One region of the Pseudomonas sp. HY13-MNA-CIBAN-0226 genome, then DNA from elsewhere that is predicted to be linked to it. Evidence: riboswitches for the same ligand, from Rfam matches in the RefSeq annotation. Region 1 holds a riboswitch; each other region holds the start of a gene.

The links. A riboswitch is a leader RNA that binds a small molecule or an ion and turns the genes downstream of it on or off. The one in region 1 is predicted to bind cobalamin.
Region 2: it holds a riboswitch for cobalamin, as region 1 does, so the genes downstream of both, AAEZ05_RS21590 (ABC transporter substrate-binding protein) here and cobW (cobalamin biosynthesis protein CobW) in region 1, are expected to answer to the same signal.
Region 3: it holds a riboswitch for cobalamin, as region 1 does, so the genes downstream of both, cobO (cob(I)yrinic acid a,c-diamide adenosyltransferase) here and cobW (cobalamin biosynthesis protein CobW) in region 1, are expected to answer to the same signal.

Annotation. Positions count from the first base shown of each region.
Region 1 covers NZ_JBEOPS010000004.1:254,140-259,279, forward strand. Annotated here, with positions in the region: gene cobN (cobaltochelatase subunit CobN) at 1-1,895, opposite strand, end outside; gene cobW (cobalamin biosynthesis protein CobW) at 1,899-2,960, opposite strand; cobalamin riboswitch at 3,061-3,274, opposite strand; cobalamin riboswitch at 3,467-3,695, shown strand; gene AAEZ05_RS06560 (CbtB domain-containing protein) at 3,815-4,006, shown strand; gene AAEZ05_RS06565 (CbtA family protein) at 4,018-4,725, shown strand; gene AAEZ05_RS06570 (cobalamin biosynthesis protein) at 4,722-5,135, shown strand.
Region 2 covers NZ_JBEOPS010000020.1:124,664-129,803, forward strand. Annotated here, with positions in the region: gene gabP (GABA permease) at 1-1,048, shown strand, start outside; gene cahR (transcriptional regulator CahA) at 1,156-2,133, shown strand; gene AAEZ05_RS21585 (VOC family protein) at 2,164-2,565, opposite strand; cobalamin riboswitch at 2,752-2,946, shown strand; gene AAEZ05_RS21590 (ABC transporter substrate-binding protein) at 3,091-4,104, shown strand; gene AAEZ05_RS21595 (FecCD family ABC transporter permease) at 4,101-5,117, shown strand; gene AAEZ05_RS21600 (ABC transporter ATP-binding protein) at 5,114-5,140, shown strand, end outside.
Region 3 covers NZ_JBEOPS010000031.1:27,217-32,356, reverse strand. Annotated here, with positions in the region: gene AAEZ05_RS26460 (C40 family peptidase) at 1-377, shown strand, start outside; gene AAEZ05_RS26455 (PQQ-dependent sugar dehydrogenase) at 418-1,731, opposite strand; cobalamin riboswitch at 1,861-2,095, shown strand; gene cobO (cob(I)yrinic acid a,c-diamide adenosyltransferase) at 2,177-2,788, shown strand; gene AAEZ05_RS26445 (cobyrinic acid a,c-diamide synthase CobB) at 2,785-4,113, shown strand; gene bluB (5,6-dimethylbenzimidazole synthase) at 4,110-4,760, shown strand; gene cbiB (adenosylcobinamide-phosphate synthase CbiB) at 4,757-5,140, shown strand, end outside.

The sequences.
Region 1 (5,140 bases):
TAGTACTCGTCGGCGAGCAGCTCCAGGTTGCGCAGCGGGCCATAGGTTTCGGCGCGGGTCAGCGGCGGCATCAGGTGATCGATGATCACGGCCTGGGTGCGCCGCTTGGCTTGGGCGCCCTCGCCCGGGTCATTGACGATGAAGGGATAGATGTTCGGCAACGGCCCGAGCAGCGCATCCGGCCAGCAATGCTGCGACAGCCCGACACCCTTGCCCGGAAGCCATTCGAGGTTGCCATGCTTGCCGACGTGAATCACACCGTGGGCACCGTAGGTGTTGCGCAACCAGAAATAGAACGCGAGATAGCCGTGCGGCGGCACCAGGTCCGGGTCGTGGTACACCGCGCTAGGGTCAACCTGATACCCCCGAGCCGGTTGAATGCCGACAAAGGTCAGGCCAAAACGCAGGCCGGCGATCATCATCCGGCCGCTGCGGAACATCGGATCCTTTTCTGGCGCCCCCCAACGCTGCAGCACGGCCAGCCGGTTGGCCTCAGGCAGCGCGTTGAAACTCGCCAGGTAGTCATCCAGCCCGAGGCTTTGCTGGCATGGACGCTGATCAATAGTGTCGAGGTCGTTGCTGACGCCGCCGAGCAGTTGCTGGATCAGCGCGGTGCCGCTTTCCGGCAGTTGATCCGGCAGCGGATAACCTTCCTGGCGCAGCGCGCGCAGGATATTCAGCGCCGCCGCCGGCGTATCGAGCCCGACGCCATTGCCGATGCGACCATCGCGGGTCGGGTAGTTGGCCAGGATCAGCGCAATGCGTTTTTCGCGGTTGGGTACTCGGGCCAGATCGGTCCAACTCCGCGCCAGTTCAGCGACGAAATCCATTCGTTCGGGCTGCGCGCGGTAGCACACCACGTCCGACTGGCTGCGCTCGCTGCGCCACGCCAGGTCCTTGAAGCTGATCGGTCGGCTGATGATCCGCCCGTCCAGTTCCGGCAGCGCAATGTGCATGGCCAGGTCCCGCGGGCCGAGACCCTGGTCGCTGGCTTGCCAACCGGCCTCGTTATCCTGGGCGCAAATGGCCTGGATCACCGGAATATTGCGGCGAAACGGCCGGATATGCGGCGCTTCGGGACTCGACTGGGCAAAGCCGGTAGTGTTGAGAATTACCGAGGCGCTGACTTCGTCCAGCCAGTCCTCGACCACCGCCAGGCAGCCGGGTTCTTTCAGGCTGGCCACGGCAATCGGCAGCGGGTTCAACCCAGCCGCCTGCAGGCGCTGGCAGAAAATATCGATGAAGGCGGTATTGGCCGCCTGCAGGTGCGAGCGATAAAACAGCACGGCGGCCACGGGCTGCCCGGCCTGCCAGTCGGCTTGCCAATCGGCTAGTACAGCTGGGCTTCGCTGCGGATGGTAGATCGCCGTGCGCGGCAAAGCCTGCGGCTCCGCCCAGGGGTAGTCGCGTTCCAGCCAACGACTGGCCAGGCAGCGAAAGAAATCCAGGGCATTGCCCAGACCGCCCTGGCGTAGAAACTGCCAGAGCCGGTCGCGGTCTTCGGCGCCCACGGTACTGAGGTCGCTGAGTTCCGGGTCGGGACGGTCATCGCCTGGCACCAGAATCAGTTGCACGCCACGTTCGGACAATTGCACCAGGCGCTCGACGCCATAACGCCAATAGGCGATGCCGCCGTGCAGCGAGATCAGAATCACCTTGGCATGGCGTAGCACTTCATCGACATACAGGTCGACCGAGGCATGATTCTGCACCTGCATCGGGTTGGCCAGGCGCACGCTTGGATAGTCGTCGGGCAACTGTTGCGCGGCTTCGGCGAGCAACGCCAGGCTGGAGTCGCCGCTGCACAGGATCACCAGCTCAGCAGGGGTCTGTCCAAGATCGGCAATATTGTCATCCGAAACGAAACCGCCGGGCTGGGTCCTGAGCAGGTGCATGGCTTATACGCTGAGCGCGGCGCGCAGTTGTGCTTCGAGTTGGGCGGCGTCCAGCTCCTGGCCGATCAGCACCAGGCGGGTGGTGCGCGCTTCATCGGCGCCCCACTGACGGTCGAAATGCTTGTCGAAACGCGTGCCCACGCCTTGGATCAGCAGGCGCATCGGTTTGTTCGCAATAGCTGCGAAACCCTTGACCCGAAGGATGCCGTGCTTGACTACCAGTTGCGTCAGGGCGTCCAGCAGCAGGCTTTCATCCGCCTGGGGCAGTTCGATGGAGATCGAATCGAAGGCGTCGTGATCGTGATCGTCTTCACCTTCGTGGTGATGATCGTGATGGCTGTGACGGCTGTCGATGTGTTCTTCGGAACCGGCACCCAGGCCAATCAGCACGTCCAGGGGCACACGACCGCTACTGGCTTCGATGACCTTGACCGCCGGCGGCAGTTCCTCGGCGACTTCCAGGCGCACCCGGGCCAGGTCTTGCGGGCTGATCAGGTCGGCCTTGTTGAGGATGACCAGGTCGGCGCTGGCCAACTGGTCGGCGAACAGTTCGTGCAGTGGCGATTCGTGATCCAGGTTCGGGTCGAGTTTGCGCTGGGCGTCAACCTGGTCAGGGAACGCAGCAAAGGTGCCCGCCGCCACGGCCGGACTGTCGACCACGGTGATCACGGCGTCGACGGTGCAGGCGCTGCGGATTTCCGGCCACTGGAAGGCTTGCACCAGGGGCTTGGGCAGGGCCAGCCCGGAGGTTTCAATCAGGATGTGGTCGAGGTCGGCGCGACGGGCCACCAACTCGCGCATCACCGGGAAGAACTCTTCCTGGACGGTGCAGCACAGGCATCCGTTGGCCAGTTCATAGACGCGGCCGCTGGCTTCTTCTTCAGTGCAACCGATGGAGCACTGCTTGAGGATTTCGCCATCGATACCCAGTTCGCCAAATTCGTTGACGATGACCGCGATGCGCCGGCCCTGGGCGTTGTCGAGCATGTGCCGCAGCAAGGTGGTCTTGCCCGAGCCAAGGAAGCCGGTAACGATGGTGACGGGAAGTTTGGCCAGTGTTTTCATCGGATGCCCTTTGGCAAGGTGGCGGGCATACGGGACGACAATCGCTGCGACTGAAGCGCGCGCGGGAGAGTTCGCCACCGGATCACCCCGCCCGGTTGTAGTGAGAATCTGTATCGAGGCAGGTCTCCTGGCTGACGGCGTGCCGGGCATGCAGCCTGGCATTCGCTGCGCCTTCCCGCGAACCCGTTGTACAGGGCTTGCAGTGGCGTGGCAGCGAACATCACCGTTCACAGTTGCGGGGGCAGCCGCGGCATTGACCGCGTTCCCTTCTTAGCTTCGGCCAACGCCGAAGAACCTCGAAAGCGCAAGGCTACGCATGGTATCGGGGCGGGTCAATGCTCCTGCGGTAAACGCTATCCCCTGCAGGAGCTGCCGAAGGTTGCGATCAGTTGATTGTGTCTGTCAAACAGCCAGATCAAAAGATCGCAGCCTCCGGCAGCTCCTACCGGGGCCGACCCCCAATTGAGAACCTCTGCCAATTGACGCCAAACCCCGCCTCATGCTCTCCTACGCAACTTGTTACGGGTGCCCTTCACAGGGTGAAACGGGAAACCGGTGAATCATGTGCTTTACTAGAAGCTCATGTCAGTCCGGTGCTGCCCCCGCAACGGTAAGCGAGCGAAGAGTCAGATCCACTGTGCCAGCAGTACGGCATGGGAAGGCGACTCTTGCAGGTACAGGCGCAAGCCCGCACCCCTCGCGAGCCCGGAGACCGGCCCGCAACGCATGGCGAACATCAGGTTCGCTGACCAACAAACCCGCGGTGGGCGGGCGCTGTTTGAGCTTCGGCGTGCCCGTTCGCAGGAGTTTTCCATGCGCTCCATAACCCCGCTGACAGACCAGAGGGAAGCGCCATGTCGACCATCAGCACCACCGGTAGCCGTACCACCAGCAGTACCACGACCCTGACCCAACGCCTGACCGCCGCTGTTTTCGCGTCGATCCTGGGCGCCGGCCTGGTGTATTTCGCCGGTTTCTCGCACATTGAGGCGGTGCACAACGCGGCGCACGATACCCGTCACAGCTCCGCGTTCCCGTGCCACTGAGACCTGCCCAGATGATCAAGCGTATCGCGCAAACCGCAGGTTTTACCGGGTTGCTGGCCGCCCTGCTGCTGACCCTGCTGCAAAGCCTCTGGGTCTCTCCGCTGATTCTGCAGGCGGAAACCTACGAACAATCCGAACCTGCCACGGTTCAAATCCACGAACACGCAGCCGGCGCTACCGCAGCGCACAGCCACGACGCTGAAGCCTGGGAACCGGAAAACGGTTGGCAGCGCCTGCTGTCGACCACTGGCGGCAACCTGGTAGTCGCCGTGGGTTTCGCGCTGATGCTGGCCGGCCTCTACACCCTGCGCGCGCCAACTCGCACGTCCCAGGGCCTGCTCTGGGGCCTGGCCGGCTACGCGACCTTCGTCCTGGCGCCAACCCTCGGCCTGCCCCCTGAATTGCCGGGCACTGCAGCGGCGGACCTGACTCAACGGCAGATCTGGTGGATGGGTACAGCCGCTTCCACAGCGGTCGGTATTGCGTTGATCGTCTTCAGCCGTCACTGGCTGATGAAGGTCCTTGGCGTGGCGATCCTGGCCGTGCCACACGTGATCGGAGCACCACAACCCCAGGTGCATTCGATGCTCGCGCCAGAGGCATTGGAAACCCAGTTCAAGATTGCCTCACAGTTGACCAACGTGGCGTTCTGGCTGGCACTGGGCCTGATCAGCGCCTGGCTGTTCCGGCGCAAAAATCCTGATCAATACCCGGCATGACCCAAGCTGGCAAAGTGCCGACGCTGGTCGTCGGCCTTGGCTGCCAGCGTGGCTGCCCTCTCAGCACGCTGCGGGCGCTGCTGGACCAGGCGCTGCAGGCCCACTCTATCGAGCTCGAGCAGATCAGTGCCCTGGCGAGCATTGACCTCAAGCGAGAAGAGCCAGGCCTGATTGAGCTCGGCGTCCAGCTTGGGCTTGAGGTGCAGTTTTTCAGCAGTGAGGCACTGGCCAGGTATCAGGGCCAGCTCAGCCATCACTCGGACATCGCTTTCGAACGTACCGGCTGCTATGGAATCGCTGAAAGCGCTGCCCTCGCCCTGGCCGAACAGTTAGCCCGCACCCCGGCAATACTCTTGATTTCACGACAAAAATACGCCCAGGCCACCCTCGCATTGGCCCGCGCCGTTTAGAATCC
Region 2 (5,140 bases), on a different contig from region 1:
CCACGCCTGGTTCCCGTCCATCCAGACTTGGGAGTTCGCCATAGCGGTCACCGGGCTGCTGACCCTGACCAACCTGTTCAGCGTGGCGCGCTACGGCGAGTTCGAATTCTGGTTCGCCATGCTTAAAGTCATCGCCGTGCTGGGGTTCATCGCCCTAGGTGCGCTGGCGCTGGTGGGTGGGCTGCCCGAGACCACCGTCAGTGGCGTGGCCCAGCTCAGCAAGGAGTTCGGCGGCTTTATGCCCAATGGCTGGACCGCCGTCATCGGCGCGATGCTCACCACGGTGTTCAGTTTCATGGGCACCGAGATTGTTACCATTGCCGCAGCCGAATCGCAGAACCCGTCGAAGCAGATCACCCGTGCGACCAACTCGGTCGTGTGGCGAATGGGGATTTTCTACATCGTCTCGGTGTTCCTGATCATCTCCATCGTTCCCTGGAATGACCCGATGCTGGTGACAGTGGGCTCGTATCAACGGGCGCTGGAGCTGATGAACATTCCCCACGCGAAGATGATCGTCGACATCGTGGTCCTGATTGCCGTCGCCAGCTGCCTGAACTCCGCCATCTATACCGCCTCGCGCATGGTCTACTCCCTGAGCAAACGGGGCGACGGCCCGCGCATCCTGCAAAAAACCTCAGGCTCCGGCGTACCCTACATCGCCGTGCTGGCCAGCACCGCAGTGGGCTTCCTGACCACGGCACTGAATTACTTTGCCCCCAACGAGGTGTTCGCTTTCCTGCTGGCCAGTTCCGGAGCCGTGGCCTTGCTGGTGTACCTGGCGATTGCCGTGTCGCAGCTGATATTGCGCCGCAAGATGAACGCCTCGGGACACCCGATCGTCTTCAAGATGTGGTTCTACCCGTGGCTCAGCTACCTGGTGATTTTGTGCATTCTGAGCATCCTGACCGTCATGCTGATTCTGCCGCAGCACCGCATGGAAGTGCTGGCGACCGGTGCGCTGACCCTGTCCATCGTGTGCATGGGCGCGATTTTCAACTCCAGGAAACGTCCTGCGCCAGCACCTGCTGAAACCCGCAACGCCTGAGGTCAAACAGCGTCAAGCTGCCCCCCGCTCACCTCTTTCCGGCCGCTTTCGCACCACGAAACTGGCCGGTTTTTTATTTGTACAAGCGCAGAACAAGAGGATGGTCCATGTCTGCCTACGAACAACGGCCAGTGAAAACCGTGGGTTTTCTGGTCATCCAGAACTTCACCACCATCGGCTTCGCCTCCGCCGTGGAAACCTTGCGCATGGCCAACATGGCCGCCCGCCAGCCGATGTACCGCACCCTGATCATCGCCGCCAGCCTGGAGCCGGTCACCGCCAGCAACGGCATGCGCATCCTGCCCGATTACTCGATCGAAGACGCACCGAAACTCGACATGTTGTTTGTGGTGGGCTCCAACCCGATCGTGTCCAATCACAGCAGCCGACCGTTGCTCGGCTGGCTGCGCAAACTGGCGCATCTGCAGGTGCCCTTGGGCGGCATCTGCACCGGCAGCCACTTGCTCGCCCGGGCTGACCTGCTCAAGGGTTACCGCTGCACGATCCACTGGGAGGACTACGAGGCGCTGAGCGAGCGCTTTCCCGGGATCGTCATTTCCAACCAGTTGTTCGAACTCGATCGCGACCGCTACACCTGCTCCGGCGGAGTGGCGGCCATGGACATGACGTTGCAGTTGATCGCTCGCGAACCTGGCGGGCGGGACATCGCCGCCCATGCCGCGGAACTGCTGTTGTGTGATCGCGCCCGAGGCGCCCAGGAACGCCAGCGCGTGCCGCTGCGGCAGAAGCTCGGCACCTCCCAGCCCAAGCTCAGCCAGATTGTGGCGATCATGGAAGCCAACATCGAGGAGCCGTTGGGGCTGGAAGAACTGGCGCGCTTGAACGAGGTGTCGGTGCGGCAACTGGAGCGACTGTTTCACAAACACCTCAAGCGCACACCCAGTCAGTACTACCTGGAACTGCGCCTGTCCCGGGCCCGGCAGTTGCTGCTGCGTAGCGAGGCGCAGGTCCGCGATGTCGCCCTGGCGTGCGGCTTCGTTTCACCGGCACATTTCTCCAAGTGCTACAGCCGCTATTTTGGTCTGTCGCCGATGGGGGAGCGCCGGCAGGTAGCGGTGCACTAGACGTCTTGTGTTGGCTGCACTGACGCCTTCTCACTCCAACCCATCCGCATGCACAAAGCACAATTTGTTGCCCTCCGGATCCCTGCAATAGGCGCCGAAATAATCCGGTGAGTAATGCGCGCGTATCCCGGGGGCGCCCTCATCCGTCGCGCCTGTGGCGATGGCCGCTGACCAGGCGGCCTGCACCTGCTCGCGCGAGCGGCAGGCAAAGCTGACCTGGGTGCCATTACCCCAGTTCGCCGGTAACCCGTTGTAGGGCAACTGGATGAAGAACTGTGGCCAGCTCTTGCCCGGATACTGCCAGCCCGAGCCCGGTGGGCCGCCATCGTTTTCGTCGGGCATGCGCTCCAGGCCCAGGGGTTGGAGGATCGTGTCGTAGAAGGTGGTCATGGCGGCGAGATCGCGGGCGCCTAGGATAATGTGGCTGAACATGGCTGGGCTCCTGGGGTGGAGTGGGCTGTTGCTGGATTGCTGGATTGCTGGATTGCTGGATTGCTGAGATTAGCGCAAAGGCAAGATCAAGAGATCGCAGCCTCGTTGCACTCGACAGCTCCTACGCAGCTCCTACGCAGCGCCTGCGGGAATCGGGCACGCGGGTTCCCCAAGGGCAGCCGGATCGACTACCATGCCGCCGCCGGTTTCCACATGGGATTAATAGGGAATCCGTGATGCTCGCGCAGCATCAAACGGAACTGCCCCCGCAACTGTAGGTGCTGAGCCTGCTCCACGACTGCCACTGGGATCGCTCCCGGGAAGGCCGGAGCCAGGTGATGACGCACCAGTCAGGAGACCTGCCGGCCAAGCAAATCACTAACCGGCGGGGTGTCCGGGAAGGACATCCTTGGCGCGCGGGTCATCTTGGTGACCAGCAGTGCACTGCATTTGCGGCAGCGTTCGATGATGTGTTTCCAGACCGTATTGCCCTGCTCCGTTTACGGTTCAACTGGAGATCGCCCCATGCTGCTGCCCCGCTTCGCCACCCTCTGCACGGGCCTGGGTCTTTGCGCCCTCGCCCAGGCGGCACCGACGCAATACCCCCTGACCGTGGAGAACTGCGGCAGCACGCTGACGTTCCAGCAGGCGCCGAGCCGAGCAGTAACCATCGGCCAGGCCGGCACGGAAATGCTCTATGCCATGGGATTGAGCAACCGGCTGGTGGGCACCTCGCTGTGGTTCAACGACGTGCTGGGCCGCTACAAGACCGAGAACGACAAGGTGCCGCGCCTGGCTGACAACGAGCCGAGCTTCGAGGCGGTGATTGGCAAGCGGCCACAGCTGGTGGCAGTGGAACTGGAGTGGATGGTCGGCCCGCAAGGCGCAGTCGGCACCCGCGAACAATTCCATGAGTTGCAGATTCCCACCTACCTGATGCCTTCCGACTGCGAAGCCAAGGACAACCTGGTGGGCGCCGACGGCACGCGGCTCGAAGCGTTTCGCATCGACAGCCTGTACAAGAGCGTCAGCCAGCTGGCGGCAATCTTCGATGTGCAGGAGCGTGGCGAGAAGTTGAACGCCGAGCTCAAGGCCAGCCTGGCGAAGTCCATTGCCATGGTGCAAAACAAGGACCTGAAGCACACCAGCGCGCTGTTCTGGTTCTCCAGCGCCAGCCTGGATATCGACCCCTATGTTGCCGGCCACAAGGGCATTCCCGATTTCATGCTCAACACCCTGGGCGTGCGCAACGTGGTGCAGTCCGACGAAGAATGGCCAACGGTGGGCTGGGAAACCATTGCCAAGGCCAACCCGACATTCCTGGTGATTGCCCGTATGGATCGGCGCCGCTTCCCGGCTGACGACCACGAAAAGAAACTGGCCTTCCTGCGCAGTGACCCGGTCACGCGCAACATGGACGCGGTGAAAAACAATCGCATCATCATCCTCGACGCCATGGCGATGCAGGCCAGCCTGCGGATGTTCGATGGCCTGGAAACACTGGCCACCGCCATCAACGGCTACGACTTGCCGAAATGACCGGGACGCTGATTCGCACGCTGCTGGCCTTCGTCACACTGCTGCTGGCGGTGATCGCCGGCGTGGCCATTGGTGAAACGCCGATCGAGCCGGGCGTGGTGTTCCAGGTATTGGCCAACAAATTGTGGGCAGCCGGTCATGTGCTCGACCCGATCGACGAAGGCATCGTCTGGAACTACCGCCTGACCCGGGCACTGGTGGCCGCGGCTTGCGGTGCAGGCCTGGCCACCTGTGGGGTGATCCTGCAATCACTGCTGCGCAATCCACTCGCCGATCCCTACCTGCTGGGTATCTCCGCCGGGGCTTCCACAGGGGCGGTTCTGGTAGCGTTGCTGGGGCTGGGCGCGGGGGCCATTTCGTTATCCGTCGGCGCTTTCGCCGGGGCTGTCGCAGCCTTCGTGCTGGTGATTTTGCTGGCGCGGGTCAGCGGATCGTCCAGCGGCACCGGGCAGATCATCCTGGCCGGCATTGCCGGCTCGCAACTGTTCAACGCGCTGACGGCGTTCCTGATCACCAAGTCCGCCAGTGCCGAACAGGCTCGCGGCATCCTGTTCTGGCTGCTGGGCAATCTCAGTGGCGTGCGCTGGCCGTCGGTGTGGTTATCGGTGCCCGTGGCCCTGCTTGGCCTGGCGGTGTGCCTGTGGCACCGGCGGGCGCTGGACGCGTTCACGTTCGGGGTCGATTCCGCAGCCTCCCTTGGTATCCCGGTGCGCCGGGTGCAGTTCATATTGGTGGGCAGCGCGGCGCTGGTGACGGCCGTAATGGTGTCGATCGTCGGCTCCATCGGTTTTGTCGGGCTGGTCATTCCCCATGCCGTGCGCCTGTTGCTGGGCACCCGTCACGCCCGCTTGCTGCCTGCCAGCGCGCTGGGTGGCGCGCTGTTCCTGATCGCGGCAGATGTGTTGTCGAGGACGTTGATCAAGGGCCAGGTGATTCCGGTCGGGGTCATCACCGCTCTGGTGGGCGCACCGGTGTTTGCGTTGATCCTGGTCGGGCGGAGGAATGCCCGATGAGCGGCGAAGCGTTGGTATTGAGC
Region 3 (5,140 bases), on a different contig from region 1:
TGGGTCTGGTGGGTACGCCTTACCGCTGGGGCGGCAATACGCCAGACGCCGGTTTTGATTGCAGTGGGCTGATCGGCTATGTGTACCGCGATGTCGCCGGTATCACGCTGCCGCGCACGACCCGCGAGATGATCGGGATGCAGGCGGCCAGTGTGGGCAAGGAAGGGTTGCAGACGGGCGACCTGATTTTCTTCGCCACCAATGGCGGTTCCCAGGTCAGTCATGCCGGGATTTATGTCGGCGAAGGGCGCTTTGTGCATGCGCCTGCCACGGGTGGGACGGTCAAGCTGGACAGCCTGTCCAAGGCCTATTGGCAAAAAGCGTATCTGAGTGCCAAGCGCGTGTTGCAGCCGGAACATCTGGCACGCAATCCGTAGGAGCCGGCAAGCCGGCCCCTACAGGTTTCGGCGTGCAGCGTTACTGAGTAGCCGATACCCGCCACACCTTGTTCCCTACATCATCTGCCACCAGCAAATCCCCCTGCTGATCGATCACCACACCCACCGGCCGGCCCATGGCTTTTTCCTCGTCGTTGAGGAAACCGCTCAGCACATCGATCGGTTGCCCGGTCGGTTTGCCGGCGTTGAACGGCACGAAGATCACTTTGTAGCCGCTGTGCGGTTTGCGGTTCCACGAACCGTGCTGGCCAATGAAAACGCCTTCCTTGAACTGCGCTGGCAAGGTATTGCCTTCGGCGAAGGTCAGGCCGAGAGAGGCGGTATGGGGGCCGACCGCGTAATCAGGGGCAATGGCCTTGGCGACCAGGTCCGGATTCTGGGGCTCGACGCGCACATCCACGTGCTGGCCGTAGTAGCTGTAAGGCCAGCCGTAAAACGCCCCGTCCTTGACCGATGTGATGTAGTCCGGCACCAGGTCGCTGCCGATTTCGTCACGTTCGTTGACAGCGGTCCACAGGGCGCCGGTCTGGGGTTCCCAGGCCATGCCGTTCGGGTTGCGCAGGCCGGAGGCGAAGATGCGGTGATTGCCGGTGGCACGATCCACTTCCCAGATAGCTGCGCGGCCTTCTTCCTGGTCCATGCCGTTTTCCGCGACGTTGCTGTTCGATCCTACCGTGACGTACAGCTTGCTGCCGTCCTTGCTGGCAATGACGTTTTTGGTCCAGTGGTGATTCAGCGTACCGCCCGGCAGGTCGACCACCTTGATTGGCTGAGACTTGATCGTCGTATCGCCGCTTTCATAGTTGAAGCGCAGCAACCGATCGGTGTCCGCGACATACAAGTCGTTGCCCACCAGGGTCATGCCAAACGGCGAGTTGAGATTCTCCAGAAACACCGTGCGGGTCTCGGCGACGCCGTCATGGTCCTTGTCCCGCAGCAGCGTGATGCGGTTCGGGCTGGGCACGCCCGCACCGGCGCGGCCCATGACTTTTTTCATGACCCAGCCCTTGATGCCTTTGCCATCCTCGGGTTTTGGCGGGGCGTTGGTTTCAGCCACCAGCACATCACCGTTGGGCAGCACATACAGCCAGCGCGGGTGGTCGAGGCTTTCGGCGAAAGCGGCCACCTGGGTGCCGGCGGCAGCGGTCGGCTTGGTACCGTCCGGCCAGCCGATGGCCGGGGCGATGTTCACCGTCGGTATCAGGGTCTTGTTCGGTTCTGGCAATTTGGGTGACGGACCGGTGCCGTCAGAGACTTGCAGGCTGGAAGTTTCACCGCAAGCGGCGAGTCCTCCGGCGAGGGCGATGACGAAAACGAGCTGGGGCTTGCGCATGCTGACCTTCCCTATGAATGCATTGACCTGTTTAGTAGAGAAGCGCAAATGCGCGATGGTTCAACGGGGGTAAATCAATTCAGCACCGCAGGCCGGACTTTAATTGACGCTCCACCCCCAACCCTCTAACCTTCGCGGCTTGTTTCAGGTGCCCTGTGACGTCGTCGACAGGGTGAAACAGGGAAGCCGGTGAGTGGTCGCTTTCGAGCAAAGACTGATCATGATCCCGGCGCTGCCCCCGCAACGGTAAATGAGTGAAGACTGCGCCTTGTGCCACTGTGTCGAGCAATCGAGATGGGAAGGCGCGCAGTCAGGCTATCAGCCGCTCATGAGCCCGGAGACCGGCCTGATCCATCCAGCGGCATCACGGTGGGCGATGCCAGGCTTCTTGCCGTCTATTCTTGTGCCTGCCCGCCGTTATCCAGCCCCAACGGAGAGCTTCCCCATGACTGATACCCCCGATCGTGACGAACGTCACCTGGCGCGCATGTTGCGCAAAAAAGCCGTGATCGACGAACGCATCGCCAACTCGCCGAATGAATGCGGCTTGCTGCTGGTGCTCACCGGCAATGGCAAGGGCAAAAGCAGCTCGGCATTCGGCATGCTCGCGCGATCCATGGGCCATGGCATGCAGTGCGGTGTGGTGCAGTTCATCAAGGGCCGCAACAGCACCGGCGAAGAGTTGTTTTTCCGACGCTTCCCGGAGCAGGTGCGGTTTCATGTGATGGGCGAAGGCTTCACCTGGGAAACCCAGGATCGCCAGCGCGATATCGCCGCCGCCGAAGCGGCGTGGGCAGTGTCCCGTGAACTGCTGCGTGACCCCTCGATCGGCCTGGTGGTACTGGATGAATTGAACATCGCGCTCAAGCACGGTTATCTCGATCTCGATCAGGTGCTCAGTGACTTGCAGGCTCGTCCGCCCATGCAGCACGTGGTGGTGACCGGTCGCGGTGCCAAGCCGGAGATGATTGAACTGGCCGACACCGTGACCGAGATGGGCGTGGTCAAGCACGCGTTCCAGGCCGGGATCAAGGCGCAAAAAGGCGTCGAATTGTGAGTCAGCCTCGCTGTTGCCCGGCGGTATTGATTGCAGCGCCGGCTTCCGGTCAGGGCAAGACCACCGTGACCGCTGCGCTGGCCAGGTTGCATCGCAACCAGGGACGCAAGGTGCGCGTGTTCAAGTGCGGCCCGGACTTTCTCGACCCGATGATCCTTGAGCGCGCCAGCGGTGCGCCGGTCTATCAACTGGACATGTGGATGGTCGGCGAGCAGGACAGTCGACGCCTCTTGTGGGAGGCCGCTGGCGAGGCGGACCTGATCCTGATCGAAGGGGTCATGGGGCTGTTCGACGGCACGCCTTCCAGTGCCGACCTTGCGCGGCATTTTGGCGTGCCGGTGCTGGCGGTGATCGACGGCACCGCCATGGCGCAGACCTTTGGCGCCCTGGCTCTGGGGCTGGCGCGCTATCAGGCGGATTTGCCGTTTGCCGGGGTGCTGGCCAATCGCGTGGGCACCTTGCGCCATGCGCAGTTGCTTGAAGGAAGCCTGACTGAGGGGTTGCGCTGGTATGGCGCGTTGTCCCGGGAGACCGGGATCGAGCTGCCCAGTCGTCACCTCGGCCTGGTGCAGGCCAGCGAATTGAACGACCTCGACCTGCGTCTGGATGCCGCGGCGAACGCCTTGGCCAGCAGTTGCGAGGTAGCGTTGCCCCCGGCGGTGGAATTTGCCGCGCCTGATCTGGTTGTTGCCGAACCCTTGCTCGCGGGCGTACGTATCGCCGTGGCCCGTGATGAGGCCTTCGCATTTACCTACGGTGCGAGCCTGGACCTGTTGCGGGCGATGGGCGCCGAGTTGCGGTTTTTCTCGCCTATTCGTGATGCCAGTTTGCCCGAGGCGGACAGCCTTTACCTGCCAGGCGGTTACCCGGAATTGCACCATGCGGCGTTGGCAGGCAATACCTCGATGCTGGCGGCGATCCGCGCGCACCATGGCGCGGGCAAACCGTTGCTGGCCGAGTGCGGCGGGATGCTTTATCTGCTCGATTCGTTGACCGACGTCGACGGCACGCGTGCCGAACTGGTGGGGTTGCTGGCCGGAGATGCGGTCATGCAAAAGCGCCTGGCTGCATTGGCCTTGCAGGTGGTGGAACTGCCTGAGGGCGCGTTACGTGGGCATACCTACCATCACTCGCTGACCAGCACCGAGCTGGCACCGATTGCCCGTGGGCTGAGCCCGAATGGCGGACGTGGGGCGGAGGCGGTTTATCGTCAGGGGCGGATGACGGCTTCTTATGTGCACTTTTATTTTCCGTCGAATCCGGTGGCGGTGGCTGCACTGTTTTTGCCTGACCGAGAGGGCGCCTTGCTCGCGAAAAGGCCATGACCGACGCCACATTCAGTCAGGCCGAACGCGACGCGGTCTACCGTGCCATCGCCGAACGCCGCGACATGCGCCACTTCAGCGGTGGCACTGTCGAGCCCGAGCTGCTGCGGCGCCTGCTCGAAGCCGCGCACCAGGCCCCCAGTGTCGGCCTGATGCAGCCTTGGCGGTTCCTGCGCATCAGCGATCGCACTGTGCGCGCTCAAATCCAGGGCCTGGTGGAAGAAGAGCGGATCCGTACCGCCGAAGCCCTGGGCGAGCGCACTGACGAATTCATGAAGCTCAAAGTCGAAGGCATCAACGACTGCGCCGAAGTGCTGGTCGCCGCGCTGATGGATGATCGCGAACGCCACATCTTCGGCCGGCGCACCTTGCCGGAAATGGACATCGCCTCGTTGTCCTGCGCCATCCAGAACCTGTGGCTGGCGTCCCGTGCCGAAGGGCTGGGCATGGGCTGGGTTTCGCTATTCGAGCCGCAAGCCCTGGCCGATCTGCTGGGCATGCCGCCGGGAGCAAAACCGATGGCGGTGTTGTGCCTGGGGCCGGTGCAGGAATTTTATCCGGCGCCGATGCTGGTCCTCGAAGGCTGGGCGCAGTCGCGGCCGCTGGGTGAATTGCTGTATGAAAATGTCTGGGGAGAGAGTCAATGAGTGTGGCGTTGTTGACCGTCGCTGCCGTGGGGCTGGATGCGCTGCTAGGCGAGCCCAGGCGCTGGCATCCGCTGGTGGCGTTCGGGCGCTTTGCCGATCGCATCGAGCAGCGCTTCAACAGTGGTGGTAGAGGCTGGCGCAGCCATGGCGTGACGGCCTGGGTACTCGCCGTAGTGCCGCTGACCTTACTGGCGACCGCGTTGTCCTGGGCGCCATTGGTGGGTTGGATCGTCGAGATCCTGGCACTCTATTGCGCACTGGGCATGCGCAGCCTTGGCGAGCACGTCGAGCCGGTGGCCAGGGCCCTGCGCAGCGATGACCTGGATGAAGCGCGCACTCGCGTCGGTTACCTGGTCAGCCGCCAGACCAGCGAGCTGGAT